2 linked regions of the Roseimaritima multifibrata genome follow. Each later gene encodes a partner of the first gene's protein in a complex. Links are inferred from orthologs where the notes say so. Each region holds a gene or a part of one and is shown on either strand. Other genes may lie near its edges.

Region 1 (15,435 bases):
ATCCAGGTACTCCGCTACCGCAAATCATTGCTCAAGGCGAAACCGAAAACGAACCAATCTGTTTGGCCGAAGGAGTCCGCCGTGTCGTCGACCGCGAAATCGCATTGCACTTCCATCGAGTCGTCGCCCGATAAAGAGAACGAGCGACGCCAAACTCCTAGCGGCAGAGCGCGAGCCCTCCGGCCCGGAAACCAACGCTCGCAAAAGGGCCGGACGGCTCGCGCCGTTCCGCTAAGATTTATGCGGCAGGGCGGATGTCACCGGTCAAATCGCATCGAGCGCACGCCGAATCGCTGCAAAGACAGAGCCCCAGTCACCGGTGGTTGTTTGCCGAAAGAGTCGCATGCTGGGATACCAGTGCGTCGTTTCTGCCTTCAGGCCCCAACGCCAGTCGGGAACTTTTCCCAGAACCACCCAGACCGGCACGTTCAACGCACCGGCAAGGTGGGCGGTGGAAGTGTCTGTCGTGATCACTAGATCCATCTGACAGAGGATCGCGGCCGTATCGAGAAAAGCTCCGCCCGTCTGGTCGATGCTGTCCGGCAGCCGTTGAATTCGATCGGCAAAATCGCACTCCGACAATTGTTCGCTTCCTACCCCATGCTGCAGGCTGAACCAATCGCAATTCGAACTTTCAATCAAGGGAGCAAATTCCTGAAGCGGAACCGAACGGTAGATATCCGCGTGATGGTTCGGATTCCCTTGCCAGCAGATCCCGATCCGCTTGGACGCCTCATTCGATCGTGCCGGAAGATTCTGATTCCAGTACTCCAACAGAGAATCGCTGACCGACAAATAGGGCGTAACCGCCGGGTCGGGTTTCACTGGGAGCGATCGCACGTGGTCGGCAGCTTCAATTAACGAAGCCTGAAAATCGACATTTGCGGGGATCATTCCGCTAGGACAAACTTGGTCAATTCCCGGAGCCGAGGAGAGCAGGGGAACCATTTTCGATTCGCACCCCAGCACGGTCCGCGCACCGAGCGAACGAAGTTGCTTGGCCATACGGACGAAATGGATCGCATCCCCCAGTCCCTGCTCAGGATATAGAAAGATTGACTTACCCTCCAAAGGCTCTCCCTGCCATAAAGGAGCCGCGGACGCTGGGCGTTGCAGGCCGGGCATTTGCCAACGCCAACGATATTCCTCCCAGCCCTTCGCCTCGTCCCCCAGCAACAGATAGATCACTCCTAGATTGCGATGGAGTTCCGGTTCCTGTGGCGACAACTGCAACCCTTTTTCATACCACTGCAGTCCCCGCTCGACGTCTCCGTTCCAGATCCACAGGGTTCCTCGATTCTTAAAGGGACTGAGGTAATCTGGTTGCTGCTGAATCGCCGTTGCGAAGCAAGCGTCCGCTTCCTCGATCTGATTCAACATCCGCAGAGAATTGCCAAGATTATTCCAACCGATCGGAAACTGCGGCTGGATCTTCAATGCGGCTCGGTAAGACGCCACCGATTCTTCGAACCGATGCTGGTCAAAGAGGGCGATGCCCAAGTAGACATGTGCCTCCGCGCTCCCCGGGGCCTGCGCAAGGATCTGTCGATATATCGATTCGGCTGCAGCAAGTTTCCCCTGTTGATGGAGTTTCCAAGCGTGCTGCAAGACTTCGCGAATGGTTGCCAACAGTTTTTCCTAGGTCATTTCCAAACCGGTCATCGTGCTGGTTCCCGAGGCGAACTGATCCATTGGCAACCCCATCCGCTGCAGCAAGCTGACGTACAGATTGGGCAATGGATAGTTATTCTTTTGATCAAAAGCCAAGTGCTGACCATGACGGAAACGGCCACCGCCCAGTAGGACTGGCATATTGCGAGTGTCGTGGTTCGACGCGTTGCCGAGATTGCTGGTCAGGATCACCGAAGTGTTATTCAACAGATTCCCTTCCGCATCTTCGACCGACGCGAGGTCACGCAGAAACTGTCCCCAGGTGGCCACAATTTCCGTTTCGATCAACGTCAACTGCTCTAGCTTCTTTTCGTCTTTGCCGTGATGGCTTAAGGCATGGTATCCCTCTTCGACTCCGGCGATCGGCAACACGCCGCCCGATCCTCCGAGGTGGTAACTGATAAAGCGAGTCGAATCGGTCTGCAACGCCAACCGAATCATGTCGCTCATCAATTTCTGCCGACCGATGAAATCATTGGAATTCCCAATATCGACCGGTCGCTTACGATCGACCGTGGGTTTCGGACGCTTTGCCCACGCCTCCGATTTTGCCAGTCGGACTTCCAGATCACGAACGCTAGAGAAGTATTGGTCCAATCGTCGCTTGTCACCGGCGCCCAACTGCCTGTTCAATTGCTTCGCGTCCGACGCGACCAAGTCCATGATGCTTCGTCCATGCCGAACGCGTCGGACTCGCTGCGCTTTTTCATCTTTGGCATCGTCGATGAACAGTTTTGCAAAGACGGCCGACGGCGAAGTCTCCGCGGGAATCATCGCCCCGTTTTCGGTGTATGAGGGGCTATTGCTGCCCGCACTACCAACCACCAACGAAGGGTAGCGAGTCGCATCTCCAAGATGTTTCGCCATCAACTGATCGATCGAAATCGAATTGCGTGCTCCCCCGGTCCCACCGGCAGGGTTTGCGGTCAGCAAACTGGCCTCGGCAAGGTGGCCCCCTTTCACACCGGGGTGCGAGGAACCGGAGATCACCGTAAAGGAGTCACGGATGTCATCAATCTTTTTTAAGTACTGCGAAGGCTTGTAATCGCGTCCCGCTTCCTCGGGGTTCAATTCACTTGCCAACAATCCCAAACCGAGCGTCATCGAAACGAATCGTTGAGGTGCCAACGGAGCCGAGCCCTTTGCGCCAGCAGTTGCCTTTTCCATCGCCGATAGCCAAGGCACGGCAACCGATACCCCTGCACCACGCAATAGGGTTCGACGCGGCAATTTCTTCATTGCTAAAAAAGACATCTGTATTCCCCTTTATCGAGATTTGTAATCGATTCTACTTATTCAGAAACAGGTCGCTGGTGATCGTGCGATAGAACAGTGTCCGCATCCCGTAATCGGAATCGGCACAGTCTTTCACGATTTTGCGAACCTCTGGCCGATCTGCAAATTCAATCGGAGCCCCCGTCGCATAGGCGATCCAGTGGTGCACCAAATTGGTCGCCAACCGATCGGGATTGGCCAGGACATGATCCTGAAATCCGGATAAATCATCAAACCCTTCGCCACTGGTCCAGTGGTAACTGGGATCAATTTCCGGCCCCTTCTTCTTCGCATTCCCTAGCTGCCCATAGTGTTTCCGCCATTGTCCCGCGGGATCAAAATTCTCCAACGCAAATCCAGGAGGGTCAATTTTGACATGGCAACTGGCACAAGAACTATCAGCAAGGTGCTTGTTCAACATGTCACGGATCGATTTGGCTCCGCGAATGTCCGGTTCAATCGCAGCGACGCTTTGGGGCGGAGGCGGAATCGGTTGCCCTAGAATCCGCTCTGAAATCCAAACACCTCGAATCACTGGAGACGTGGTCGTCCCATTTGCAGACACCTTCAACAAAGCGCCCTGAGTGATCAAACCACCTCGCGGCGATGCTGGATCGAGCGACACGGCGCGGATTTCGTCGCCGGAAACACCTTCCACGTCGTAATATCGAGCAAGCCGACTGTTCAGATAGGTTTTCGGAGCTTTAACCAAGTAGGCTGCTGGTTCATCCGCACGCAGCATTTCGGTCAAAAACTGCACGGTCTCTTCGACCATTGCCTCTTTGACAACGCGATCAAATTCACGAAACAGACGTCGATCGGGTTGAGTATCGTCAATCAAAGCAAGATCAAGCCACTGGGCGGCAAAGTCACGCATAAACCGTTCGTCGGCACCGTCGCTAAGCAGGCGATCGACTTCGCTGCGCAGGATTTTATTGTCGGCCAACCGACCCTCTGCGGCCAGATTGCGGAGCCGATCGTCCGGCGGTGAAGCGGTCAGAAAATAGCTCAACCGGTTCGCCAGATCATGCCCTGCCAAACGCCCAGGCGGTTCGTGAAAATACAGAAAATGAGGCGAGCAGAGGAGGGCTCGATAGCTTCGCCGAAGAGTACTTAGCAGGGGTTCGCCAGCGGCCAAGTCCGCCTTTGCCGCATCGATGTAGTGCTTGATTTCGCCGGAGGTGACATCACGCCGGAAAGCACGCGTGGCAAATCGATGCACCAGTTCCTCAACGGACGCAACCGGATCTTTGGCCACCAATTCCACTTCACTTGCTTTCGAATCGCCTGATGATTTGCGGTTCTTCGCATCCTTTGATTTTTTCGAATCCTGGCTCTTCGCGGTTCGTCGAAGTTTCAGGTCGCCCCACAGCAGATTGGCGATTCCTTTGTCGTCGGGCCCATAGTGAATCCGCTCCATCAAGATGGAGTGAATGGCAAGACCAGCGACGTTCTGTGGCTCACCTTCACCCGTTCCAATTTGCCCGCCACCAAAGGAAGCCGATTTCAATGTCCTGTCTGCTGGACGGATCTCTAACATATGGCCTTTAGGAAGCCAGCCCTCGAAAGTCCACTCCTGAGGTTCATTGGTTACTTCAAAACTGCCAACCGAGGCTAGCAGCGGAGCACTTGAAACACACAGCCCACTTCGCACAGAACACCAGACGCCATGATCCTTCGGTTGATTCAGCGCCGACGCACGAATTTTAAAACGGTACCAGCCATCGGACCGAGCCTTCGTGGCGGGAGTCCGCCCATAAAAGATGACTCCTCCCATCCAGACAACGGCTGCATCGTTAAGAAGTTCGGGTTCCCGACAACGTCGTTTGGGATTTTCTCGTACGATATCCTTCACCGACAAATCACGACGTACGTCTTCCTCTTCGCCGAGCGCGCGGGAAAAAGCTTCGTCAAGGGATTTATCGACAATCTGAAGGTGTTGTTCCAATTGGAAATGGGAAATCACTTGGCCATCGGCAACGGTCGAAAAACCATCGGTCCGCGGCTCGTCAGGCAAGCGAGCTGCCAGTGGAATATCGATCCCAAGGACTTGGTGCAACGAGCGTTCCAGCTGTAGGTTCGTCAGGCGACGCCCTTGGACTCGGCCGACATGATTAATATGAGCTTGCTGATTCGCCCGCAGCCATCTTTCCGTCTGCTGCTCAAAAACCGCCTGGGCTTGCGTGTCGACTTCGCCGTAATCAGCAGGGGGCATTTCTCCATCATGGACACGGTCAAAGACGCGCACCCAGCGGTCCATATTCCGCAAAGTCAGCCCCGCTTCGAATTCGCCAAGGTCGAAACCACCTTCGCCATCTTTGCCGTCGTGGCAATCAAGGCAATTATCGTTAAGAAATGCACGAATGGTCGGAGGCACAGCCACGGCCGGTTCTGCCGATTCCGCGACCGAACAGGGTGCAAACGAAATCACGACAAAGGCAAACAATGCCGCACTCAAACAGGAAAACGCGATGCGAATGCGAAGCAAATCCATAGAAGCCATTAGAAAAATGAAGGCAGGAAAGGGAGGCGGGCAGACTCATTATAGTGTTTTCAACACGGATAACGAGGATCGGACTCGGAAACAGCCCAAAAACCAAGCGTGAACCGATCGATCGTGTGGTCTAAGGACTATCTACCGCACGCCCTCGCCCCCCAACTCGCGACCTCGAACACGCAAAAAAGGGGAGAGGCAAGAGAATAGTCTTCCCTTCCGGGCGCCACCGATCGAATTTGCCGGGTCAAAACGGCCTGCCAGCACAACCGCACTACCACGAACAACAGCGTTGCGTTGCAGCGACGTTGGCCATAAAAAAACCTCCCTCGCGGCAAACCGCAAAGGAGGTTTTTGTTTTTAAAACGGCGAACGCTTTGCAGAACTAGAACTCTGCGCGACCTGCACCTTGACGTTTGGCTGCTTCGATCCCGGCACCGACAGAACGCAGCACGCCTTCACCGACGATAATGCGATTCGATTGACCGCGAGGAATCATGTTCGTGAGGATCAAAACGCGATCGGTCTGCTCGCTGTTGTTTGCAGAATCGATGACCGCGTCGACCACAGGATTGGAAACCTGCTTGCCTACGGCTTTGGCGAACGGCAGAACCGAAACGTACATTTGCCCCAATGGGCGTTTTGCACCGTCAGCATCTTCCGAAGAGGAATCGATCAGCTTCTTCAACGTTGCTTCAGGATCATTACCGGCGGCGTAGTACAACGCATCGGCTGAGGTTCCAAGCTTAATAACGAACTTGGGGCCGAGTGTTTTCTGGGCTTTATCGTCGTTGATTTCGATAACGATCGAATGCAAATCGACCTCTTTGTATTTCGATTCGTTGAAGGTGAATTTGGGTGCACGGGGGTCATTGGCAACTTTCCCAGCCAACTCTTTGACCATGCGTTCGATCTCCGCACCATCCGCAACGACGGCTCCACCCTTCAGCGATGGCTGATCGCCCGACAGATCCAGCTGCATACCGATATCTAGTTTGCCCTGTTTCATCGTGTCGACCGTCAAGTCAACAAAACGACGCACCAACAACATCAGTTCTTCTTTTTGGATGTCGCCCATGCGTTGGTCTTTATCCAGCTGCGCCTGCATCGCTTGCAGACTTTGTTCGATCGATGCTTCCGCTTGCTCGACAGCCTGCGGGCTGATCGAAGTTGACGCGTGGTAGTACATCGCTGCGTCCGAGGAAATCACCGAAGCAAATTTCGAGGGGAGTGACATCGTGTTGGCGTAGGTTTCAGCCAATTCACTTCCTTCAACCGCGGTGGAAACGATGTCAAAGAACAATCGTTCGCGTTCGGGCTGAATCGCAAACCCGACAAGCAAGGTGTCGGTAAACGCGATCTGATCCTGGATTTGCTGCAGGCTGCGTTCAGCCATCTCACGAGCATTGTCCATTTCCTCACCACCGCGACGAGCCATCCCTTGATCGAAACCTCGCTTCAAGTTTTCGATAAAGGCATTGCGTTGTTCGGGGCTGATTGCCTGAACATTCAACCGTACGGCGATATCGTAGATTTCCGGCAGGTTCCCCAGCAGGGCTGCGGGATCGTTAGCAGGTTCTTTGACGGCATCACGATTGGAGGATGCAAATGCCCACTTTCCTTTCTGCTTGATGTACAGAAGGCTGGGGCCGGCGGTGATCACCAACGTGTCGGGATCGCTCTCCAAAGCCTCTGCGGGCCCGGTCTGAGCTTCGATATTTTTGAGGAACATCTTGATGTCGTCACTTGGCAACATCAGGACGGGAACCATTTCGCCATCAACGACATTGACGGTGATCCCGATCGGACGTTCGGGATCGATTCCTGCGGTGTAGATATTTGCCATTCCAGCAAACATTCCCCCAACGGCTGGTTGCCCGACCGCTTCACTGACATACAGCAAACCGTCGCGGATTCCTCCGATCCCGGAAAGCGATACGACCAAGGCAGGTTGGTCGACTCCTTCCACAACGGATAAATCGGGAACTTCCGCTTTTGAATCCTGGTCGATAGCGACCTGGGCCAAGAGGTTCGAACTGCCCAGAACCAAACCAAACGCAAGCGTCCAGCTGCTCAATTTGGCGAATACGGAAAATGATCGACCTTGCATGCTACTCCGTCCTGTCAATGTTTTCTAAGAGATTTACAGGGCCCTGCGGCAGAGCCCCTAGCTATTAAACCAAATTCTAGCACCGTTGTTCACCCGCAAAGCCGGAAAGATACGAATCGTTACCACGAGTGAGATACAATGGAAACCTTATCTAGCCCCCCCTTCGCGGAGACCTAAACGTGAGAATGCTGCCCGTATTGTGCTTTCTGTTGCTCTTCTCAACGACGCCGGCCCTCGCAAAGGTCACGGAATCCCCCTTCGGGAAAACCGCAACGGGCGAAAAGGTTCAGCAATTTACCATTACAAATTCGCACGGACTTTCCGTCAATATCATCACTCGAGGGGCGACGCTTCAGTCGCTGATCGTCCCTGACAAAGAGGGCAAGCTAGAAGATATCCTGCTTGGCTTTGATTCCGTCGCCGGCTACGAATCAGAAGACAACCAGTACTTCAGCTGCACCGTCGGCCGCGTCTGCAATCGAATTGGCAATGCTCAATTCGAACTATTTGGGGAAACCTACAAACTGCATGCCAACGATGGAAACAACACCCTGCATGGTGGTGGGGCGAGGAGCTTGGACAAAGTGGTCTGGAAAGCTTCTCTTCCGGAGGATCAAGAAAACACGGTGGAACTGACCTACTTCAGTCCCGACGGAGAAGAAGGATTTCCGGGCAACGTCCATTTTTCGGTTCGCTACTCGCTGACAGAGAAAAACGCATTGGCGATTTCCTATAAAGCGACCACCGACATGGAAACGCCGATCAACATGACCAACCACGCGTACTTCAACCTGTCCGGAGCAGGTGCGGAGACGGTCCTTGACCATATCCTCCAGATCGATGCGGACCAGATCACGCCGACCGACGACGAATTGATCCCGACCGGAGAATTCGCCGACGTCGAAGGGACCGCTCTCGATTTCCGTGAACCAACGGTGATCGGAGAACGGATTGCGGCGGTCGATAAAACGGCCGCGATTGGCTACGACCACAACTGGGTCCTCAACCACCAAAACCGCGGGGTCCGCAAAGTTGCCACCCTGGAGCATCCAAGCAACGGGCGGATGATCCATGTGGTGACCGACCAACCGGGACTGCAGTTCTACAGCGGTAACTTCCTAAAAGGACAGGAGGGTAAAGGAGGAAAGACCTACGCACACCGAAGCGCCATCTGCCTGGAAACCCAGTTCTACCCCGACAGCGTCCACCACGAAGATTTCCCCTCCATCATTTTGGTTCCGGGGGAAACCTATTCGCAGACGACGCTCTATCAATTCAAAGTCAAGGAAGACTAGATGATGCCTGGAGCTTTGACATCGATTCCCTTGAGAGCCATCTTGAGGGAGTCTTTGTTTGGCGCCACAGCAAACGCGGTTGGCCGATCGATCAGTTCATCGTCGATCAACCCTTTGAGGCTCATGGTGAAGTCTTGCATCCCATCCTCTGCACCGATTCGAATCGCGTCGGGCAGCTTGCTATCCTGACCTTCTAGAACCAGTTTTCGGATCATCGGACTGAACGTCATGATCTCGCAAGTCGGAACCCGCGAGACGCCCGGTTTGATACTCCGCAGCAATTTCTGAGCAACGATTCCCTTCATGTTAAACGCGATCGCTGAGCGAATCGCTCCGTGCATTTCTTCGGGGAAGAGGTCCAAAATACGGCCGATTGTCGTCGATGCACTCGCTGCGTGAATCGTGCCAAAAACCAAGTGACCGGTTTCGGCCGCGTGGATCGCGGTCATAAACGTCTCTTCGTCTCGCAATTCCCCCACCAGAATGATGTCGGGGTCTTCACGCACAGCGTGCTTCATACCGACAGCAAAGTCGATCACGTCTTGACCGATTTCTCGCTGATTCACCAAACACTTGTCTTCGGTGTAAACAAATTCGATCGGATCCTCCAGCGTCAGAATATGTTTCCGATAGATGGAATTGATGTAATTCAACATCGACCCGATGGTTGTACTTTTCCCCGAACCGGTCACCCCAGCCAACAGCACCATGCCTTGTTCATAGTGGCACAAGGTTTCCACACTTGGCGGCAGGTAGAGGCCCTTGAAGTCGGGGATGAAGTTATTGATTCGCCGAGCGACCATCCCGATTTTGCCCAGCTGCTTCAGCAGGTTGACACGGAAACGCCAGGAGACCCCGTCGACGTCACAAACATACGCGAAGTCAGCCCCCCCCTCTTCCTCAAAGATATGCAGGTTCCGCTCATCCATCATCGGAACAAGCAAGTTGATCATTTCTTGATTGTCGACCGGTCCTCGGTTCAGCGGTTTCAGCTCGCCACCGACGCGGACCATCGGCGGGCGGTCGACCTTCATGTGAAGGTCAGACCCTTCCAATTTGACAAGCGCCCGAAAAATCTTGTCGATATCCAGCGGATCTCGTTTAACCGTCAGACTTTCCTTCAGACGCCGCACAATTGCGTCTCGGCCCCCCTCCATACCAGCGGTCGTTTTCGGGGCAGCGTTGGCTTTGGCAGCGTGAGCCATATTGGGACATCTCCAGAAGAGGATGAAAGAACAAGTTGTTTATGTGCAAAGGGAAGCGAACGCCCGGTCTTGCAAGCGTTCGGGCTTACAAGCGAACGGAAACTCCGGCCGCCCGCATCGAACGCTTGGTCTCTTCAATTGTAAACTGTCCAAAATGAAAAATACTGGCAGCCAGGGCTGCATCGGCTTTTCCAATCAAAATTGCATCGGTCAGGTGTTCCGGTTTTCCGGCCCCTCCGCTGGCAACGACCGGGATCGAGACCGCTTCGCTGACGGCGGCAGTCATTTCCAGGTCGTATCCGTCACGCGTTCCATCGGCGTCCATACAGGTCAGCACGATCTCGCCCGCCCCCAATCGTTCCACTTCCTGGGCCCACGCGACCGCTTCCAGGCCCGTCGGTTTGCGGCCCCCGTTGATGTGGACCTCCCAAACCTCTCGACCGTCTCGCTGAATTCGCTTGGGGTCGATGTTGACGACAATGCACTGGCTGCCGAAGCGATCGGCCGCACGGCGGACAAAATCGGGGTCGGTACAGGCCGTCGAATTGATGGAAACCTTGTCCGATCCAGCGGAAAGTAACGCTCGAACGTCGTCGATGGTGCGAATCCCCCCACCGACCGTCAGAGGCATGAAAACCTGCTCCGCCGTCCGGCGAACGACATCGATCATGATGTCCCGTTTCTCGTGACTGGCGGTAATATCCAGAAAAACCAATTCATCGGCCCCCTCCGCTTCGTAGCGCCGGGCCACCTCAACCGGATCCCCCGCATCGCGGAGATTGACAAAATTGGTCCCTTTAACAACGCGCCCCTGAGCAACATCGAGACAGGGGATGACACGTTTAGCAAGCATCTACAATCTTCCCAAATTATCCGGCACGCGAACGAAAAGGCTTCTGGCCCCAGGTCAAAATATCTGGCTGAAGAAAAGCCGGGTCCGGGCCAGTTTAACCACGCACGAAATCAATGACGAGGTGCCCCGCCGGGAGAGACGATTTAATCGGCCGGAACGGGTCAGCGTTCCGGTTTCGCACCAGCAAGCGAGGGCATACGCACAAGTGGCTGAGGATTCTTTCGAGAAAATCCGTTGATTGCTTAGAACCGGGAGTCAGCAGCCTGACTGCTCGGTTCGCCAGGCAGACTGCCTCCCCCATATTCCGGCCTCCACGCGTGATAAAGTCCGACGCCTGCTCGCGATTTTCTGCTGGGCGTTTACAAAGGAAGCGAAAAGTGCAACGCGGTGCCCGACGGTGTAGAATGCCACTATTCAGTTCCAATTTTGGGCCTCGAACAACCCATTACTTACCATCACCTCTTCCTCTTTTCGGCACAGGGCTGGACGAATAATGACGTCACAGAATCCATCTTCGAATAAATCACGCCGCTCTTTTCTGAAGAAATCGGCTGGCGCTGCCTCGGCCGCGGTGGCTGCCCCTTATTTCTTCACCGCACAAACAGCTCAGGGTGAAGAAACCGTTTCGAAAAATGACAAAGTGCCGATCGGTCTGATTGGGGCTGGAGGCATGGGCACGGGAAACATGCGTTCGGCAGCGAAATGGGTCGACGTCGTCGCTATCGCCGATGTGGATCAAAATCGTCTTCAAAAAGCCAACAAAGACCTCGGTGGCGGCAAAGCCGATCTCTACTCGGACTATCGCGAAATCCTGGAACGCGATGACATCAAGGCACTGCATATCGCCACGCCCGATCACTGGCACACCAAACCGCTGATCGAAGCCATGCTGGCAGGCAAGGACATCTACTGCGAAAAACCGCTGACCCTGACAATCGACGAAGGGAAACAGATTCGCAAAGTCCAAAAGGAAACAGGGCGAATCGTCCAGGTTGGGACTCAACAACGAAGTACCTTCCCGCTGTTCACCAAAGCGATGGCGATTGTTGCCGATGGACGCCTGGGACATATCCACAAGGTTCAAGCTGCCATCGGTGGAGCTCCGACCAGCAAGGCAATCCCGGTCGCCGATATCCCGGAAGGCCTCGACTGGGATCGCTGGCTTGGGCCGGCTCCGAAAGTCGACTACCGCCACGAAGGCAAAGCGACGAACTGCCATTACGAGTTCCGCTGGTGGTACGAGTACAGTGGCGGCAAGCTAACCGACTGGGGTGCCCATCACGTCGACATCGCAAACTGGGCTCTTAAATTGAACGGCCAGACCGCTGGCCCGCTTTCGATTGGCGGCTCAGTGCAGCACCCTGTCGAATTCGACGAAAACGGTTACCCGAAGCAAAACGATCGCTACAACACGGCAACCAAATTCCAGTTCGATGTCGCTTTCCCAGGTGGCACCGAAATGATCATCCGCGATGACACCGACAATGGCGTCATGATCGAAGGAGACAAAGGCCGAATCTTTGTCAATCGAGGCAAACTGGTTGGTGCTCCGGTCGACGCCCTCAAAGACAACCCGTTGCCCGAAGACGCCATCCAGAAGGTTTATAAAAACCTGCCAATGGTCGGCAACGCACGTGCCGCCCACTGGGCTTGTTTCCTGCACTGCCACAAAGAGGGATTGGAACCGATCTCCGACGTTCACTCTCACATGGAAATGTTGAACATCTGCCACTTGGCTGGCATCTCCGCTCGCTTCGGTGGACGGACCCTCAAGTGGGACGCCGCCAACGAACAGATCGTCGGTGACGATCAAGCGAATGCATTCCTCACAAGGAAGTACCGCGACGGATACGAGATCGAAGGCGTTTAATTCAACCGTCTAAGATCTATCTCACTATTGGTTAACGCAATTTGAGGTCGGTACCTCGACCTCAAATGCGCCCGCCGGGAAAGTGCCCGCATTTCGCGAGGGACGTGAAGTTTCTAGGGGACGGTTTTGTAGCCTTTCGCTCGGGATGTGCGATATATAAGTTGACGGTTTGACAGCAGCTGGCACCTGCCCAGACATCCAAGCGCCACGTCCCCTCGTCGGTTTACCCGACAGGAACGCAAGATTTGAAATTAGAGGTGGTTGTCCCCACGGTTTTCGCTTCCCGTTCGGATTGCCGCTGAAAGCGGCAATCCGAACGGGAAGCGTTTTTCTAGAGCCATGCGAACTAATTTCAAATCTTGGCTTCATGCCAGGCAAGCTGGCATGGGGCCTTTTCTCCCTGCCACACTCGCAACTTATTTATCGCGCGTCCCGAGCGATAACAGGCTTAAGGGGCGTTCTTTCCCGAGCGAAAGGCGACATAGGCTACCCGACATACGGGACGCTACGATCGGCCGTTTAAATACGTAAGACGATCTTGCCGATGTGTTCACCAGACTCCATTCGCTGGTGTGCGACGGCCGCTTCGGTCAGCGGAAACTCGGAATCGATCACGGGGGCTATTTTGGCGGCATCAAGCAGCGGCCAGACCTTCGTCAATAGTTCGTCTGCGATGCGGGCTTTCATCGCTTTGCTTTGCGGCCGCAGCGTGCTCCCCGTAATGGTCAGACGTTTTGACATCACACGCATCAAATCGATTTCACCCTTCGCCCCTTTCATAAAACCAATCTGCACCAAGCGTCCCTCCTCGGCCAACGCGTCGATGTTTCTAGGCACATAATCGCCGCCGACCATATCGAGAATAAGGTCAGCCCCTCCCGCGGCCTTGACGATCGCCACGAAGTCCTCTCGCTTGTAATCCATTGCCCGATCAGCCCCCAGTTCCCTACAGGCTTGGCATTTTTCAGCGGTTCCCGATGTTGTGAAAACCTCCGCCCCCAAAGCCTTCGCGATCTGAATCGCGGTCGTCCCAATTCCACTGGATCCGCCATGCAACAAGAACCGTTCACCCGGTTTCAATCCACCGCGCATCACAACGTTGGACCAGACGGTGAAATAGGTTTCAGGCAGGCAGGCTGCTGACTTCAAATCCATGTTTGTCGGCACCGGCAAACAATGGGACTCGGAAGTCACAGCGTATTGAGCGTAGCCACCTCCAGGCAGCAATGCACAGACCCAATCACCAAGCTTCCACCGTTGGCACCCGGTTCCCAATCCGACAATTTCGCCAGCAGCTTCCAAACCGGGCAGGTCGCTGGCATCAGGCGGCGGACGGTACTTCCCCGCCCGCTGCAATGCATCGGGACGGTTCACGCCCGCGTATGCGATTTTGATCAATACTTCGCCGGGGGCAGGCTTTGGAATCGGACGTTGACAAAGTTTGAAAACCTCGGGGCCACCCGCTTTCGTTATCTCCATCGCCTGCATCGAGTTCTCCGGTTCCACGGCTGGCATCCTTTCAAATTTGCAATCGGTTCCCCCATTAGTGCAAACATTCTAACTGTTTCACAGGCCGAATCGATGCCCGACATTTCAGCGAGTCGCGCGCCTATCTACAGCCACAATCGAGCGATTCGTGCCCGATTATTACAGCCGAAATAGAGCGGCGAAAAATCATCGCCTCCATCGACATCCCGCATGAGCCAGAATTGCAAGTAAAATATGGCTCACCGCCCGCCCCTCCCAGCACAAGATTCCATGCATACTTTACGAGCCCTCGTTGCCGCAGTTATTTTTTCCTGCGGAACCATTGCCCTGGCAGATTACCCGCTTCGCAACGCCGTGGAATGCCATCCGCGAGATGGTCTGCCAAACTTCCTGAGCAAAGTGGACGCAGGGGAAGAGGTCAAAGTGGCTTACCTGGGCGGCAGCATTACCGCAGCGCCGGGCTGGCGAGTCCAGTCGCTTGAGTGGATGCAGCAGCAATACCCCGAGGCATCGTTTGCGGGGATCCCTGCCGCGATCGGAGGCACCGGATCCGATCTTGGCGTGTATCGACTGGAACGAGACGCCCTACAGCACAACCCCGATCTGCTGTTCGTGGAATTTGCGGTCAATGATGGAAGCGCATCGCCCGAACAAATTCACAAGGCGATGGAAGGCATCGTGCGGCAAACCTGGTTGGCCAATCCACGCACCGACATCTGTTTCGTCTACACCTTAAACAAAAGCATGTTGCCGGACCTGCAAGCTGGCAAAATGCCACGGGCAGCCAGTGCCATGGAAGAACTGGCCGATCACTACGGCATTCCCTCCATCCACTTCGGCGTCGAGGTCGCGCGGATGGAGGCGGCTGGCGAGCTGATCTTCCAAGGCACTAAACCCAAAACCAACACCGAAGCAGACGCTGAAAAGCCGCTGCTATTTTCCACCGATGGCGTGCATCCGCTGATCGAAACCGGACATCCACTCTACGTGCAGGCGATCGCACGGTCATGGCCCAAATTGCAGCAGGTCGGTGACGAACCGGGCGATCACCGATTGGTAGATCCACTGCGAACGGATAACTGGCAGGACGCACACTTGGTTTCGATTCGTCCCGACATGTTAAGTGGCGGTTGGGAGAAATTGCCAACCGAGCATACGCTTTCCAAACGTTTCC
Region 2 (15,408 bases), 260 kb from region 1 along the record:
AGAACCACACTCTGTTCATCCGGCATCTGCTTGGGACGTACACCACTTGTATCAAGATCCCAAAAATCGGCATCGGTCGCGATCACCTGAACGCCACCGGCCCTACGGACCGATCCGGTGGCGTCCTGATCCGGACTAAATTCGACCACGCCGCGCGGAAAATAGACAATCCCGACCGGAGTCACATCGGTTTCCTCCGCTAGCCAGTCCGCCGGCGAAAAGAACCCTCCAGGAAACAGGGTGTACGCCACGTGTCCCAGCCGCTGCTCGGTCAACCCACGCAGACTCCCGCGCATGGAATCGCCCACCAGTAGGGCTCCCGTGATGACGGCCGTCGCCACAGCAACGCCCATCGCGATTGCAAACGAGATTCGCCAATGAAACAGGAGCGACCGAAAGGCGATCTGATTCGGAGTAACTGCAGGCTTGTTCATAACGATGTCTTACGCTTTACAGTGTCTTACGCTTTTCGATGCACCACCGGACTTCGGCGGCGCGGGTACAGTTCACGACAGAGCGGGCACTTGGTGCCGTCGCAGCCGCGAGCGGTACAAAATTCACGGCCGTAAAAAATGATTTGCAAATGCAGTTCGTTCCACGATTCTCGCGGAAAAAGACGTTTCAAATCCTGCTCGGTTTGTTTGACGCTACGGCCATCGGTCAAACCCCACCGCTGAGCCAAACGATGGATGTGCGTATCGACCGGAAAAGCCGGATGGCCGAAGGCTTGGGCCATCACCACACTTGCCGTTTTGTGCCCAACCCCTGGCAACGATTCTAACGCTTCAAAACTATCGGGGACCTGACTGTCGTACACATCGATCAAACGTCTGGAAAGACCATCGATCGCTTTTGCCTTTTGTGGTGCCAAGCCAAGCGGGCGGATGATCTCCAGAATCGCCTCCACCCCTAATTTAGACATTGCCTCCGGCGTCCCTCCGGCACGGAACAGAGCGGGGGTGATTTCGTTGACTTTCTTGTCGGTACACTGGGCACTTAACAGGACGGCCACCAAAAGCGTAAAGGGATCGGTATGATCTAGGGGGATAGGAGGATCCGGATACCGTTCCGCCAATTGCTCCTGAATATGGGCCGCCCGTTCCGTTTTTTTCATTTGAGACCGATTGCTTTGAGCTTAGCTAAATTTGAAATCCAAATCACCGGAGCCAGCGGAACCCCGCTTCAGCTCAGTTTCGAAGCTTCCGCAGACCGGCTGGCCGAATTACCGAAGCTGGACCTGGAACTGGATGGATATTTTGTCTGGATGATCGACGGCCTGCTACAACGGCAGATTACCGGCATGTTGTACGACAATGGGCAACAATTGCAATTTGTGCACTTGCATGCAAACTGCTTCCGGGAAGACCTGAAACAGCTAATTTCCTGCATTTCCTTGGTCGACGAAGGCCTCCAGATCACCGAACTTCCTGGTGGTCGGTTGCAAACCTTGCAAGATTTTGAAACGAAATGTTGGCCGACCGATCACTGACCATTGCGTTTTTAAAACGTGAATCAGCCGACCTGCAAAAAAATTCGGCACGTTTTCCTACGTTTCTTACCAATTTGACGGTTCTTCCGGCGAACTTCTTTATGTCGATTGCGTCAATAAGTGTAATTGGCACGATGATTGCCTTAAGAGTCAATCATTGAATCACCAACCTTCGCGGTGAACGATTCAAAGCTGGTCATAGGTTGGCCAGCGAAGCCCTACGGAGATGGCTTATAAACAGTCTCCCGGCCCAAGCGTCACCAATGTTTCGCTTTCAGGAGAAACCACGATGTCAACTGCTATTGAAAACGCCCCAGTTCAAACTCAGACTCAGAACACAACCAACCGCGTCGCAAATTCGAACCGTCGCTCTCAAAATGAGACGGTTTTATCGGACATCGAAATCGCCGCTCGGGTCCTGGCCATCCGGTCCAGTTGGGACGTCAACGAACGACTACAACGTCGTCGTGCGGCAGATGAGCGTTTCGAAAACCTGCTTGACGCCCTGCAGTTGACCGAATCGGCGGCTTAATCACCTTTGGGGAGCGGCATTTCGCCCCCAATTGAGAACCCTCCGCTTCTCGATTTGACTTTTGGTCGCTACCATTCGCGACCATGACGCATGGACTGAATCCGGCCCAAAAACAGGCCGTCGAAACACTCAAAGGACCAATGTTGGTTCTGGCAGGCGCTGGCACGGGCAAGACCCGCGTGGTGACCTTCCGGATTGCCAACCTGATCCGCCATGGAACCTCCCCCGACCGAATTTTGGCGGTGACTTTCACCAACAAAGCCGCTGGGGAAATGCAGGAGCGGGTCACCGAGTTGATCGGCCCCAAAAAGCGTTCCAGCAAAGGGAAGGCGGACAAAAGCCCCAAACCGACGATTGGCACGTTCCATTCGCAGTGCGTTCGCATTCTGCGCCGGCACGCCAAACGGATTGGCTTTCCCGCTAAATTCGCAATTTATGACCGAAGTGATCAAGAATCGCTCGCGCGTGCGGTATTGCGCGATTTGCGGCTACCAGGAACCGCCCTGAAACCGGGAGACCTGCTGTCGATTATTGGTGGCTGGAAAAATCAATCCATCCTCCCCGCCGATGCTGGATCGGTCGCCGAAACCGACAAAGAACACTTGGCTGCGAGCGCCTACCGCCGCTACCAGGATGGCCTCCGCTCGTGCGGAGCGATGGATTTTGATGACCTGCTGGTCCACACCGAAATGCTTCTCCAAGAGGACGAGGAAGTCCGCAAAGAAGAATCCAGCAAATACGACCATATCTTGGTCGACGAATACCAAGACACCAACGGCAGCCAATACCGGATCATTAAGTGCCTGTCGGAATCCCACCGCAACCTGTGCGTCGTCGGGGATGACGATCAATCGATCTATGGCTGGCGCGGCGCCGACGTTACGCACATCCTGAATTTCAACAAGGACTGGCCGGACGCAACGGTCGTTCGACTGGAAGACAATTATCGATCGAGCGGCCAAATCCTGGAAATGGCCAACCGCTTGATCGAATTCAATGCAACGCGGCACGACAAAACCCTTCGCCCGATCCGCGCGGTCGGCCAACGACCTCGGATCCTGCAGCTGAAGGATGAAACCGAGGAATCAAAATTGGTCGTTGGCGAAATTGCCCGACTGCTTGATCGCGGCCGCTACGAACCTCGCGACGTTGCGATTCTATTCCGCACAAACGAACAGCCGCGTTTGTTCGAAACGGAATTAAGAAAGATGAACGTTCCCTACGTGATGCTGGGAAGCCAATCTTTCTTTGACCGTCGCGAAATCCGAGACCTGTTGGCCTACCTGAAATGGATCGACCAGCCCAACGACGAAATCTCGCTCCTGCGTGTTATCAATACGCCGCCGCGCGGCTTAGGAAACAAATCGGTTCAGGAAATCATTTCACGAGCCGTTCAGGGCGGTAAACCGGCTTGGCAAATCATGGCCGATCCAGACGCTGTGTCGGACCTGCCTCCAGCCGCACAACGTGGCGTCGACAGCCTACGGTCGCTGCTGAAAGACGTTCAAGAAGCCACCCTGGGGTCGCTGACCGGGGCGGTCCAAACGCTGATCGAACGGACGCAGTACTTTGCAGAAATCCGCAGGGTCTACAACGAACCCGAAGAGATCGAAGCAAGAACCAATTCGATCCAAGAACTGGTCAATGCGATTTCGGCCTACGAGGACCGCGACAAAGATCCCGACCTTGCCGGTTTCCTCTCCGAAACGGTGCTCGCCGGACGAGAAATGGGGAACGAGAAAGACAAGCTAGCGCAAAAGAACGCCGTCTGGCTGCTGACGATGCATGCGGCCAAAGGCTTGGAATTCCCCGTCGTCTACATGGTCGGGATGGAAGAAGGTCTGCTGCCCCACGGACGAAGCGTCAAGAGTGGCAGCGAGAACGACATCGCCGAAGAAAGACGCCTCTGTTACGTCGGTGTCACCCGAGCCCAGGAAACGCTCACCCTTTCGATGGCGCTCACCCGCCGCCGCTGGGGGAAACCGCGGCCAACCACGCCTAGCCGGTTCTTGTATGAGATCACAGGAAAAGCGGAGAACCCAAACAAGTATCGAAAAAAAGGCGGGCACTGAGAGAACGCCAAACATTCTCTCGCCACGACCTACAGAACCGGCGGAAGCGAAATTTACAAATGACGGTTTTTGTCGCCTTTCGCGCCGCGAAAGCAGCTCCCAAAAAGACGTTTTTTCGCGCCGCGAAAGGCGACAAGCTTTCTCCGTTTCCGATTGACGCGACTGCCCGCTTAGCGGCGGCGGGACATTCGAATTCGGCAGCCTACAGGAACGGTTTCGGCGGTAGCGACGTCACGGCCCTCGAGGACTGCGTCGATGGCATCTCGCACGTAGGTCTTCGTTACATTCTTGCCGTCTGGACTATCGTCCATGGACCCCATGTAAGCGACTTTGCGTTCACGATCCAAAACGTAAACCTCCGGCGTGTATTTGGCTCCGAATTCCTTGGCGATCTGCTGGCTTTCGTCAAACAGATACGGGAACTTCCAACCGTTCGCTTCAACTTTCTCTTTCATCGCCGGCAGCCGATCCTCTTCGACCAAGTTGACGTTGATCGCTACGACAGCCACGTTTTTGGCCGCGTAGTCGGCGTGCAGCTGAACGATTCGCTCCTCCGCATCGACGGCATAGGGGCAGCTGTTGCAGGTGAAAACGACCACCACCACCGGAGCGCCCGCAAGCGATTTTGCGTCATGCGTCTTTCCATCGGTGCCTGGCAGCGCCGACCATTCGGGGGCTGGATCGCCGATATCTAAGATTCGATTAAACTGCCCACCCGAAGCGAGTGCCGCACAAGCCAAAACGGCGAAACCGCCCACCAGTCCACGCAACATAGACCCAACATCCACTAAAAGAAAGCGTTTGCAGAAAGCACAACCGACACAGATAACAACGGCATCATCAAACCATCCACCCCTCGGCTGAACTACAGTTTTGGGATTGGACGCTTGGGGGCTTTTTTGAGCATCCGTTTTTTATCGTCGCTCGGCGGAGGATTATTGTTGTTGTTATTGTTGCCGCCGCCAGCGGGACGCGGGTTCAAATCGGTGAACTCTTCTTTCCACTTCCACCCAAGAGGCGTTTCCAATTCTTGCTTGGCAAGGATCGCCCACGGGGTTCCTGCATGCTCCTTAACAACACGTTCAAGCAGTTCGACCGCCTGAGCCGACTGTCGCTCCCATTTACTTCCAACGCTGATTTCAGCGTCAGGGGCAATCACCCAGGTGTTGTTCTTCTCATCCTTAAAGGGCATGCCTCGCTTGGCAGCCGCGAGCATCGCGTTGTAGGTCTCCGTACGCACTTTCAATGCCAGTACCCGGCCGAGGGCCAGATCAAAACCTGCTTGCCAGCGAGGACTGGTTTCATCGTTGCGTCCATCTTCGCCACGCAGCAAAACGTCGGCCATCCGGTTGATTCGCGGTTCCAGCTTTGCAGCGTCTTGCTGGGCAGTGGTCAGATCCCCAACCAAGCCCGCTTCACTCCGCTTCACAAACCGAGTCTGAGGGCGTTCTAATCGATCGACGCCGGGCAACTGAGCGGCCGCGACCAATGCTTGACGCATCGGACTGGACTGCACCAATCGCTCGTAGTCCTCTTTCGAAACGTAATCTGGCCGATATGGGGCCATCGTGTTGGGATCAAAGAAGTAGGACATATTCGCCGAGAACGCTTCGATCTCGCTCCCCTTCACACGGCGGTTCACATTCCGGTTGGGGTGCACCGTGAAATAGATGCCCCCGGTGTCGTAGCAAAGCCGCGTGAGCGAGAAGGGTCCAAACCCACTATCCATGACGGGCTCTTCGGCATAGTTCCCGGTGAACCCAATCTTGACCCGTTCGGGCAACAGCGATTCAGGCCCTTGATCGACTTGAGCCCACTGCGGGGACTGGTCGTACTTCGGGTCGGGGTCGACATATTTTACAAACGTTGTTTCGCGTCCAAACGGTGCAGGGACTCCGATGACGTAAACCGGCATGCCATACTTGCGGCAGATATCGATCGTTGGGTTCAGCCCATCCGCATCGTCGCCCCGTTCGTCGGTGACCACGACCAGCATGACATTCCTCTGAGCCCCCACGCCCAAGCGGTGGCGACGCAAGCCCTTGTATTCACGGGCCGCGGAGTAAATGGCAGTAAAGACTTGCTCCACCCCGGACGAATCGACCTGGATGTTATCGACAATACTTTTAATTTCAGCCAGATCGACAATCGGTTCGGGAGTCAGCAATTCCACCTTTTGCCCAAACCCAAAGATACTGGTAACCAGCTGAGCGGTACTGGGGTCCTGTCGTTCGAACGCTTCGTGGCCGCTTTCTTCGACAAGCTTCAATTCTTTATAGATTCGGTCGAACCGATCACGAATTTCTTGTCGCTGGCGATGCAAAGAGCCACTTTGATCAAACAGCCACACGACCAGTGTCGGCCGTTCTTGCATCGACTGGAGGATTTCCCAGGTCAAACGATCGACCGCACCGGCGGCTCCCACGGCACCGACGCCGGTCTTTCCCTTCAGTTCTTTCAGACGATCGACCGGTGCGACCGCTTCCTGAAACATTTTGGAAATGTTGATCGTCGCGATGGGGCTTTCACGCAAATCGATCGGCTGCGGGATCTCGGCGACTTCGGCGAACATTTCTGCAGAGGCTTCGGAAAGCTCGGCTTCGGCTTCGCTGTTCGCTCCAATTTTTTCACTCGGAGCCAAACTGTAGGCAATGTCGGTGATGACTTCGACACGTTCTTGGTCATATTCAGGAGGCGAACTGACCAGAACAACCGCCGAAGGATCTTTTTCGATAAGGATGGGGATAAACGCCAATCCCAGCAAAATCGCCATGTGCGTCAGCAGACTGGCGACGAATGCAACCGATTCATCGGTGAACCATTCTTCACCTTCCTCCTCTTCATCCTCGTACAGACCTTCCTCGTCCTCATCGACATGAACGTCCTGCAGCAAATCCTCTGACGCACCACTATCCGGCCCCCCAGCCAAAGGAACAGGGGTTCGCGATGATGCGGAATCGTAAGAGGGCACGCTATCGATTGACATTCAAGCGACTCAGATTAGAGCAGTGGCCGAACGGAAAAGTCCTCGGATCATGGCGAAACCACACCCGCCGAGAGAGCAACTTTCACTCTCCAGCAACAGCAGCAACGCCAATCCTTTGGTTAATTGATTGCATTCACAGCAATGAGCCCCATACACAGTTTGGACTCCAGAACCCAAAATATCAATCATTATGGGATTGATAACCGTTTATCGATAATAATCCCTCACCCCTATAACGTATCAGATCGGCCGCCGTACACGAAATTCCCAGCGCTATCGCTATTGGGGAACCGAAAATACCGGCTACGGACTATCCGTTTGTTTACACCATCCGTTCAGGCGATTAGGTTTCTAAAGCTTGATTTTCCCCGCTAGCCCCTGACTCGCTTGTATTGCTAAGCAGATGATCACCATTGTTGACTACCAAATGGGCAATCTCCGGAGTGTCCAAAAAGCGATGGAGCGAGTCGGCGCGACCGCTCACATCACCTCCGATCCCAAGGAAATCGCGGCTGCGGAGAGGCTAATCCTGCCCGGCGTCGGTGGTTTCGGCGAGGCGATGGCCGAACTGAAACGACGTGACCTGGTTTCGCCACTCCAGGACTACTGCCAGACCAACCGCCCCTTCCTTGGAATCTGCTTAGGCCTGCAGTTGCTGTTTGACACCGGGTATGAAGGTGGAACATTCGAAGGTTTGGGCGTTTTGCCAGGCGAAGTCGTCCGCTTCCAGCGCCCCGCAGGCTTTAAAGTTCCACACATGGGCTGGAACACAGTGAACGTCTGCCCACCGACGGCACCGATCTTGCCCGACAATATCGCGGAGGCGTACTTCTATTTTGTACACTCCTACTACGTCGTCCCGGCCGATCCCAATGTGGTTGCCCTGACCTGCGATTACGGAGGCGAATTCTGTGCAATGATCCGCCGCGGAAATCTGTTCGCGACGCAGTTCCACCCCGAAAAAAGCCAAGCCAACGGACTGGAATTGCTACGTCGTTTTGCAGAACTAACGGTGGAGGACTAAACATGGAACCTCTACAGCTATCGGTAAAAAATCAGGACGGCGCCGGGATTGAAATTCGCTTCCCTCGATCCGGCGACCGCTACCAGCATCAAATTTTCAGTTTCGCCAGCTCCGGCGATCCCACGCTCCTGTTGCAGTCCGATCCAGCGGAAACCGCTTCGGACAACTGGCCCGCCGACCCACCCCTTCAGCAATTATCGGTCGAACCGATCGGCGAAAACGATGCAGCTCTCGCCGTTGGGCAAGCGGGCCAAGGGCACTGGAGCAGCAGTGTGGAAGCGTTTTTAAACGACAAAACCCCGTCGCTAAAATTCGACATCGCCTGCCGCTACCCCATTTTTCCGCTCGCCCTTGGCAGCCAGTACCGGTTGTCAGACAACGTCGAAGTCGCCATCCAAGACAACCAAGCGCAGGTGACGCACGGAGAGCAGACACTGGTCCTGACCCCGCTGGCGATCGACGCTCAAACTTCCGCAGCGCAGCAACCCGCTGCCGAATGGAGCCTGGATACAGACAACCGGCTGCTACGATTGAAGATCACGCCTCAAGAGAACACGGTTCCTCGAACCATCCGCTGGCAGCTGGACGTGCGCCGCAGCGAAATTGATAGGTGACGGTTTTTGTAGTCTTTCGGTCCGCGAAAGTAGCTCCAAAAGGACTTTTCTTTCGCGGAGCGAAAGGCGACGCTCGGATCGCTAGAGCGCGATCCTGCCTTTACGCCTTTACAAAAATTTCAGCAGGGCGTACTTCCGTTTTCCTTTTCGCAGGACCATGACCGTTTCGCTGGCCAGATCCTTTTCGGTCAGACGGTTATCCATGTCGACAACACGGCGGTTGTTTACGTACGCGCCACCATCTTTAATCGTCCGGCGAGCGTCCCCATTGCTGCTTGCCAAACCCGATTTCTGAAACGCTTCGACGACCCACAGGCCTTCCCCCTCCAGCGCGGATCGGGGGAATTCCTGACTGGGAACGTCCTCAAAGATTTCTCCCAGTGCGTTATCGCTTAGCGAATCGATTTCACCGCCGAACAACATCTTGCTGGCTTTCAAAGCCGCCTGCAAACCTTCTTCACCGTGAACGAACCGGGTCATCCATTCAGCCAATCGCTGAGGCGCTTCCCGGCGGCCTGGATCCTCGGCGACCTTGACCGCCAGTTCGTCGTATTCTTCTTTGTCGATTTCCGTGAGGAACGCGATGCAGCGCATCACATCCACATCTTCGACATTCCGCCAGTATTGGTAAAAGGCGTAGGGGCTGGTTCGCTGCGGATCCAACCAGATGGCTCCCTTTTCCGTTTTTCCCATTTTGCGACCGTCGCTGGTCAGCAGCAGGGGAGCCGTTAAACCGACCAGCGGTTTGCCCAACATTCTTCGGGCCAAATCGATTCCAGCGGTGATATTGCCCCACTGATCGCTTCCGCCACCCTGGATGAAACACCCGTGTTCGCGGGCCAGATGCACAAAATCGTAGGCCTGCAACAACTGGTAACTAAATTCGGTGTAGCTCAGCCCCGATTCACTCTCCAGGCGAGCTCGGACCGATTCTTTCCCCAGCATGGTTCCGACGGGAAAGTTTTTCCCGACATCACGCAAGAAATCTAGAAAACTAAAGTCCTTCATCCAGTCATGGTTGTTCAGCAACAGCGCAGGCTGGTCTCCGTCAAAATCGATGAATGCACGCATCTGGGCTGCGATCCCATCCACATTCGCAGCCAACTGCTCGGGGGTCAGCAGATTCCGCTCTTCACTTTTACCCGTCGGATCCCCGATCATCCCGGTCGCCCCTCCCACCAAGGCGATCGGTCGATGGCCCGCTTTCTGGAACCTGCGAAGAAGCATTAACTGCATCAATCCGCCGATGTGCAAACTGGTCGCCGTTGGATCGAAACCGATGTAGATCGTTTGCGGCTCACTGAGCAATTTTTCTAAACCCGCCTCATCGGTGCATTGATGAATCAGGCCGCGCCAGCGGAGTTCAGCCAACAGGTCAGTGGAGGACATCCGATAGAATCCTAAACAGTAGAAAGTGGAAAACGAGGTGAGGCTTAAACGGTTACTTGACTGCGGACCGCGGCAGAGGACTACGCCTGTTTGCGGTAACAAACGCGATAGACCGGGATCCGATGCTTTCGGCTCCGCCTTTCAAAGTGAGTCCGATAGTCCAGATCATGTTCGGCAGCCGGGGCGATTTCTGGAATGGGAGGCCCAAGATTGGGAGCGACCAGGGCAGCTTTTTCGATCGTCGATTCGAAATAATCGAGGACATCGGTCCAGAAATGAAAGCGTCCACCGATTCTGAGGCAGCGCGTGGCATTTTCGATAAAGGCCTCGTTAAGAACCCGCCGCCCCTTGTGGCGTGTCTTCCACCAAGGATCGGGAAAATAAACGTGAACCGCCTCTAAAGAGCCCTCGGGGATCTTCGCCTGAAACAAGGGTTCGGCGTCCCCTGCCACCATTCTCGCATTGCTTTGCTCGTTACGAGCCAAGCGAGCGGCCGCCGAGGCAGCGTATTTGTGGGCGATTTCGATCCCGAGGAAATTGTGATCCGGTTCGGCTGCCGATGCGGTCTGCATGAACAGCCCTTTCCCGGACCCGACCTCGATTTCCAAGGGCGCATCATTGTTAAACAGCGAGGAACTGGTCAGCAGTGGGGGTAATTCCTCAACCGTCGAAAGGTAACGATCAAGTGGTAAGGCAGCCCGAAGGCTACGAAGACTGCGGCGCGGCATAGTCGGTGACACGGGCTAACGGAATCGAATGGGGCGTCTACAATACATTCCCTGCGTCTTTGATTACAGGACCACTACCAACGTTTCCCACTCTGAATTCCGGACAAGTGCATTATGGATCCCGATTTTGGCGGTTTACGCGTCGCCGCCCTGCAAAGCCGTCGCCCCGGCGATATGGCTCGGCTGATCGAGAAACATAACGGCGTTGCCTATGTCAGCCCGTCGATGCGAGAGGTCCCGATCGAACCCAATCGGCCCGCGATCGATTTTGCCTATCGCGTGATGACGGGCGAAATTACCTATGTAATCCTCTTAACCGGGGTCGGGTTTCGACAATTGATCAAATCGATCGAGCGTCATGTCGACCTGCAGCAATTCCTCGATTCACTGTCCGATATCACCACCGTTTGCCGCGGCCCGAAACCGGTCGCCGCGATGCGTGAATTTGGCCTAAAACCAACTTTCAAGGTGGGTGAACCGAATACTTGGCGCGAACTGCTCCAACTGGTCGATTCGGTGGCCCCCGTGCAATACCAAACGGTCGCGGTACAGGAATATGGAATCACCAACACCAGCTTGATCGCCGGCCTGGAAGCCCGCGGCGGGCAAGTCCTCGCACTGAAGGTCTACGGCTGGGAATACCCCGAAGATACCTCCGCCCTCGAACAGAACGTCCGAGCGATCTGTGCCGGAGACCGAGATGTCCTGCTGGTCACCAGCGGCCACCAAGTTGTTAATATGCTCCGCATGGCCGAGCACCTGAAGCTGACCGATCGGCTTCGCACGCGTCTGCGAAGCATGGTCGTCGGATCGATTGGTCCGACCACGACCGAAATGCTACAAGAATGTGAACTAACCGCTGATTTTGAACCCCCTCATCCCAAGATGGGACATCTGGTTGTTGAAGCCGCAAAACGATGTCGCACGCTGGGAGAATACAAGAAAGTAACGACTGTGATGGATCCTGTGACGGGCGAACGCATACCACATCCAAGCCAAGAGAGTCTTTTCATGCGGGCCTGCCGCGGCGAATCGACCGAACGGACTCCGATCTGGCTGATGCGACAGGCGGGACGCTACATGCAGGAATACCGCGAAGTCCGAGCCAAACAGTCGTTCCTGGAACTGTGTAAGAAACCGGAACTCTGCAGCGAAGTGATGTGCACGGCAGTCGACCGTCTTGGAGTCGACGCGGCGATTATCTTTTCCGACCTATTGCCGATCCTGGAACCGATGGGTTTCGATCTGGAATTTGTCAAAGGAGACGGACCGGTCATCCATAACCCCATCCGGTCTCCCAACGAAGTCGATCGAGTCCAAGAACTAGAAGACGTTTCCTCGCTCGATTTTGTTTTTGAAACGGTTCGCCAGACACGTGCCGATTTGCCGCAACATCTCCCTCTGATCGGGTTTGCCGGTTCCCCATTCACGCTCGCCAGTTATGCGATTGAAGGGGGTGGTAGTCGACAATACGTCCACACCAAACAGCTGATGCACACCGATGCAGGTGCATGGCATAGTTTGATGGGCAAACTGGCGCGTTCGGTCGTTCGATACCTAAACGCACAGATTGCCGCGGGTGCCCAGTGCGTGCAATTATTCGACAGCTGGGCAGGCTGCCTCAGCCCGATCGACTATGGGCAGTTTGTGCTGCCCCACATGAAGCAAATTTTTGAGGGGATCACCCCAGGTGTTCCCGTGATCAATTTTGCAACCGGCAATCCCGAATTGCTTCCACTCCTTCGAGGCGATCGCCGAACGGTTGTCGGCGTGGATTGGCGCATCCCGCTAGACACGGCTTGGCAACGCATTGGCCATGATCGCCCCGTCCAAGGAAACCTCGATCCCGCAGTCCTGCTGGGCGACCCCGAACAGATTCGCCTGCGAGCCAGCGAAGTCCTCGCTCAAGCGGCCGGCCGTCCCGGACATATTTTCAATCTGGGCCACGGCGTCCTCCAGCAGACCCCCGTTGAAAACGTTATCGCCTTGGTCGAATACGTCAAAGCAACAAGCGGTTCATAAACCTCCGCCAACATCGCGACCCGCCCAAATTTCTTCGAAACCCAACGGGCTGTCGTTTCAATAGGCGGCGGAGCAAATACAAGCACGACCCCTCGTCTCGGGGGACGTGAAATCTATTGGTAATGTATTGTCGGCCTGCCCACGCTATGGCGAACGGCGCTACGTGACTGCTTCGGGAACAGACCACCAAACGAGAGCACTTACCAGGGATTGGGCGGAAAGTGAAGTGATTCCTTCACTCCCTTGGGGGTCGCTCGTTTGCCATGTGATCCAGCGCATGCCTGCGGGCCGAATCGCTTCTCGGCTGGGCACCGCTTAGAATTTCGGGATTTCCGGCCCGTGCTCTATAATGCGGATCGAATGATCCTTTACCCTTTGCTTTGTGGCTGCCATGCGAACCTGCTATTTCCATCTCTCGTTTGCTCTGCTTTTGCTGGCCCTGGTGCAACTGAGCCATCCACAGAATTTGGTTCACGGAGCCGACAAAGAGAACACCGCCGAAAGCCAATTCACCGGCGACGAACCGATCGAAATGCCCCCCGCGCTTCTACAGATGCTGCACGACCAATTGGTTTGGGACGAACTGAAGCTCCGCCCCAAGCAGATCGAAAAAGTCGTCGCGTTACTGCGTCCCCTCGATGCGATCTGGTGGCCGTCGCGAATCCAACCGGCCACCGACCGGCTAGCGATCCAACGCCAACTAACAGAAAAACTAAAAGAGAGCCTTCTAACGGTTCTGGATCGAGTGCAATGGCTTCGTCTGGAACAGCTGGAACGCCAAGCCTTGGGGACTCGAATTGTTCTGCAAAAGGATGTCGCCGCCGTCCTTCAATTATCAGAGGAAGATCACAGTGCCTTTCGACTGGCAGCCCTAAAAACCGATCGCACCGCAACCGAGCTAAGCAAGAAGGTCGCGTCCGGTTCCGACCTCGGATCGCTGCAAGAAGAACTGCAGGCGATCAAAGATGAAGAGCACCATGGGATTGTCGATAGTCTTTCCAATGAACAGAAACAGAAAATCGCGAACCTGCGAGGCGAACCATTCGACTTCTCCGCCGTTCAGCGAATCTATCCGTTGGCCCCATCCCTTGAACTGCAAACATCGCAGTGGCTTGCCAAAGCGCTGCCAGGAAACCTGCAGGATCTGAAAGGGCAGGTAGTCGCCGTCCACTTCTACGCGTTTCAGTGCATCAACTGCAAACGTAACCTGCCGCACTATACGGCCTGGCACAAAGACTATGCCGACCAAGGGCTGGTTGTAATCGGCATTCAAACTCCGGAAACAAGTTCGGAAAGGGATGCGGAAAAAGTTGCAGCGGCCGCCGTTGAAAATGACATCCAATATCCGCTCCTAATGGATACGGAATCAGAGAACTGGAAGGGCTGGGGAACAACGATGTGGCCAACCGTCTACCTGATCGACAAAGAGGGCTTTATCCGCACTTGGTGGCAAGGAGAACTCAACTGGAAAGGGAATCCAGGAGAAGCCAATTTCAGAAAACATATCGAAGCATTGCTCGCCGAGTGAACGTTGTCACCTCGCAATTAGATTTCTTCGATCTCGCTTAGCAATCGCAGCAGCGAACGACGTTCGATCATCCCCACGGGAACGCCTCGCCCGTCGACAACAACACTCCGCAACATCGGAGTTCGTTGGAGCGTTTGCCAGATTTTTTCCGCCGTTGTATCCAGCCTGAATCGAGCGATGTTTCCGTTCATCACATCGCTAAGCGGAGCATCTAATTCTTTGCGGGAAGCGAGTGCATTTAAGAAATCGCGTTCGGAAACCATACCGACAAGTTCACGATTTTCATTCACCACGCACGCACTATCAGCATTCGACGCCAGGAAGGAAGCCAACGTATTGCGGAACAATTCCTGTTCACCGTACACCGCCATGCCGGTTGTCATGATCGCTTCTGCCGAAGTAGAGCGAAGGAGTGCAAATTGCCCGACCGTCGCATTGTCCCCTTCGTTCAGTCGCTGACGCTGTAAACCGGTATGGCTTTGCGTCCGATCACGCCCCTCATTTTTTGCCGACAACAAGGCTCGATCGGACAATTCCAGCAAATCGGTAATCGTCCTGCATTCTGCGGTAAACGGACTGACGCCAATCGTCGTGCGAACCACAGCATGGGGACCAATCAATTCCGAAGACCGATCGATAATCAGTTTACGCAAGCGGTCTGCATACAGGATCGCTTCGTTTTCATCATATTCCGAAAGCAAAATACAGAATTCGTCGCCACCTAGGCGACCTGCGATCTCACGATTCTGGGAAGTCTCTTTGATGATGCTGGCGACCAGTCGCAGAACGTCGTCCCCCATGGCATGCCCATACTGGTCATTGAATTGCTTAAACAAGTCAATGTCCATCATCAGGCAGGAAGTCGGTTGCCCGAGCTGCTTTGTCACTTCAAGTGCGGCTTCACTTCGCTCTAAAAAAGAGCGGCGGTTCAGCAGTCCGGTCAAGCCATCGACTTCGGCAAGCTCCGTCTTCATCTGCAACTGCCGAATCGCGTTTTCAGCGTTTTGGATTCTCGCCAAAAATT

What was found.
Region 2: the proteins of hisF (region 1) and hisH are in contact, whole or in part, in a crystal structure (PDB 6RU0), measured with the Thermotoga maritima proteins. The link is inferred for Roseimaritima multifibrata from one-to-one orthologs. Residues at the interface, in WP_004080486.1 of Thermotoga maritima: Met1, Leu2, Ala3, Arg5, Ser40, Glu41, Asp45, Glu46, Ala70, Glu71, Ile73, Asp74, Ile75, Pro76, Phe77, Asp98, Lys99, Ser122, Gln123, Glu161, Thr195, Leu196, Asn247, Arg249, Glu251; in WP_004080484.1 of Thermotoga maritima: Asn15, Arg18, Arg22, Arg117, Leu118, Pro119, His120, Met121, Gly122, Trp123, Asn124, Asn134, Gly135, Tyr136, Tyr138, Val140, Tyr158, Glu180, Lys181, Ser182, Ser183, Lys184, Ile185.

What each region holds. Positions count from the first base shown.
Region 1 is NZ_CP036262.1:1,906,239-1,921,673, reverse strand. The notes cover bases 9,020-11,753. They hold hisF (imidazole glycerol phosphate synthase subunit HisF), read right to left. Parts: upstream 10,904-11,753; coding sequence 10,136-10,903; downstream 9,020-10,135. Other genes in these bases: FF011L_RS07030 (Gfo/Idh/MocA family protein), read left to right, coding at 11,397-11,753; FF011L_RS07040 (type IV pilus twitching motility protein PilT), read right to left, coding at 9,020-10,002. Also shown: FF011L_RS07070 (formyltransferase family protein), read left to right, coding at 1-134; FF011L_RS07065 (tetratricopeptide repeat protein), read right to left, coding at 265-1,629; FF011L_RS07060 (DUF1552 domain-containing protein), read right to left, coding at 1,639-2,925; FF011L_RS07055 (DUF1592 domain-containing protein), read right to left, coding at 2,960-5,440; FF011L_RS07050 (hypothetical protein), read right to left, coding at 5,826-7,550; FF011L_RS07045 (aldose epimerase family protein), read left to right, coding at 7,736-8,845; more of FF011L_RS07040, read right to left, coding at 8,842-9,019; more of FF011L_RS07030, read left to right, coding at 11,754-12,773; FF011L_RS07025 (NAD(P)H-quinone oxidoreductase), read right to left, coding at 13,293-14,279; FF011L_RS07020 (SGNH/GDSL hydrolase family protein), read left to right, coding at 14,532-15,435.
Region 2 is NZ_CP036262.1:1,640,012-1,655,419, reverse strand. The notes cover bases 6,586-9,292. They hold hisH (imidazole glycerol phosphate synthase subunit HisH), read left to right. Parts: upstream 6,586-7,482; coding sequence 7,483-8,103; downstream 8,104-9,292. Other genes in these bases: tyrS (tyrosine--tRNA ligase), read right to left, coding at 8,826-9,292; FF011L_RS06040 (hypothetical protein), read left to right, coding at 8,106-8,717; FF011L_RS06050 (vWA domain-containing protein), read right to left, coding at 6,586-7,079. Also shown: FF011L_RS06080 (FtsX-like permease family protein), read right to left, coding at 1-434; nth (endonuclease III), read right to left, coding at 461-1,114; FF011L_RS06070 (hypothetical protein), read left to right, coding at 1,130-1,489; FF011L_RS06065 (hypothetical protein), read left to right, coding at 1,779-2,021; FF011L_RS06060 (ATP-dependent helicase), read left to right, coding at 2,105-4,093; FF011L_RS06055 (thioredoxin family protein), read right to left, coding at 4,264-4,866; more of FF011L_RS06050, read right to left, coding at 4,959-6,585; more of tyrS, read right to left, coding at 9,293-10,106; tRNA (guanosine(46)-N7)-methyltransferase TrmB, read right to left, coding at 10,187-10,834; hemE (uroporphyrinogen decarboxylase), read left to right, coding at 10,949-12,856; FF011L_RS06020 (redoxin domain-containing protein), read left to right, coding at 13,248-14,384; FF011L_RS06015 (diguanylate cyclase), read right to left, coding at 14,402-15,408. UniProt on the Escherichia coli protein: IGPS catalyzes the conversion of PRFAR and glutamine to IGP, AICAR and glutamate. The HisH subunit catalyzes the hydrolysis of glutamine to glutamate and ammonia as part of the synthesis of IGP and AICAR.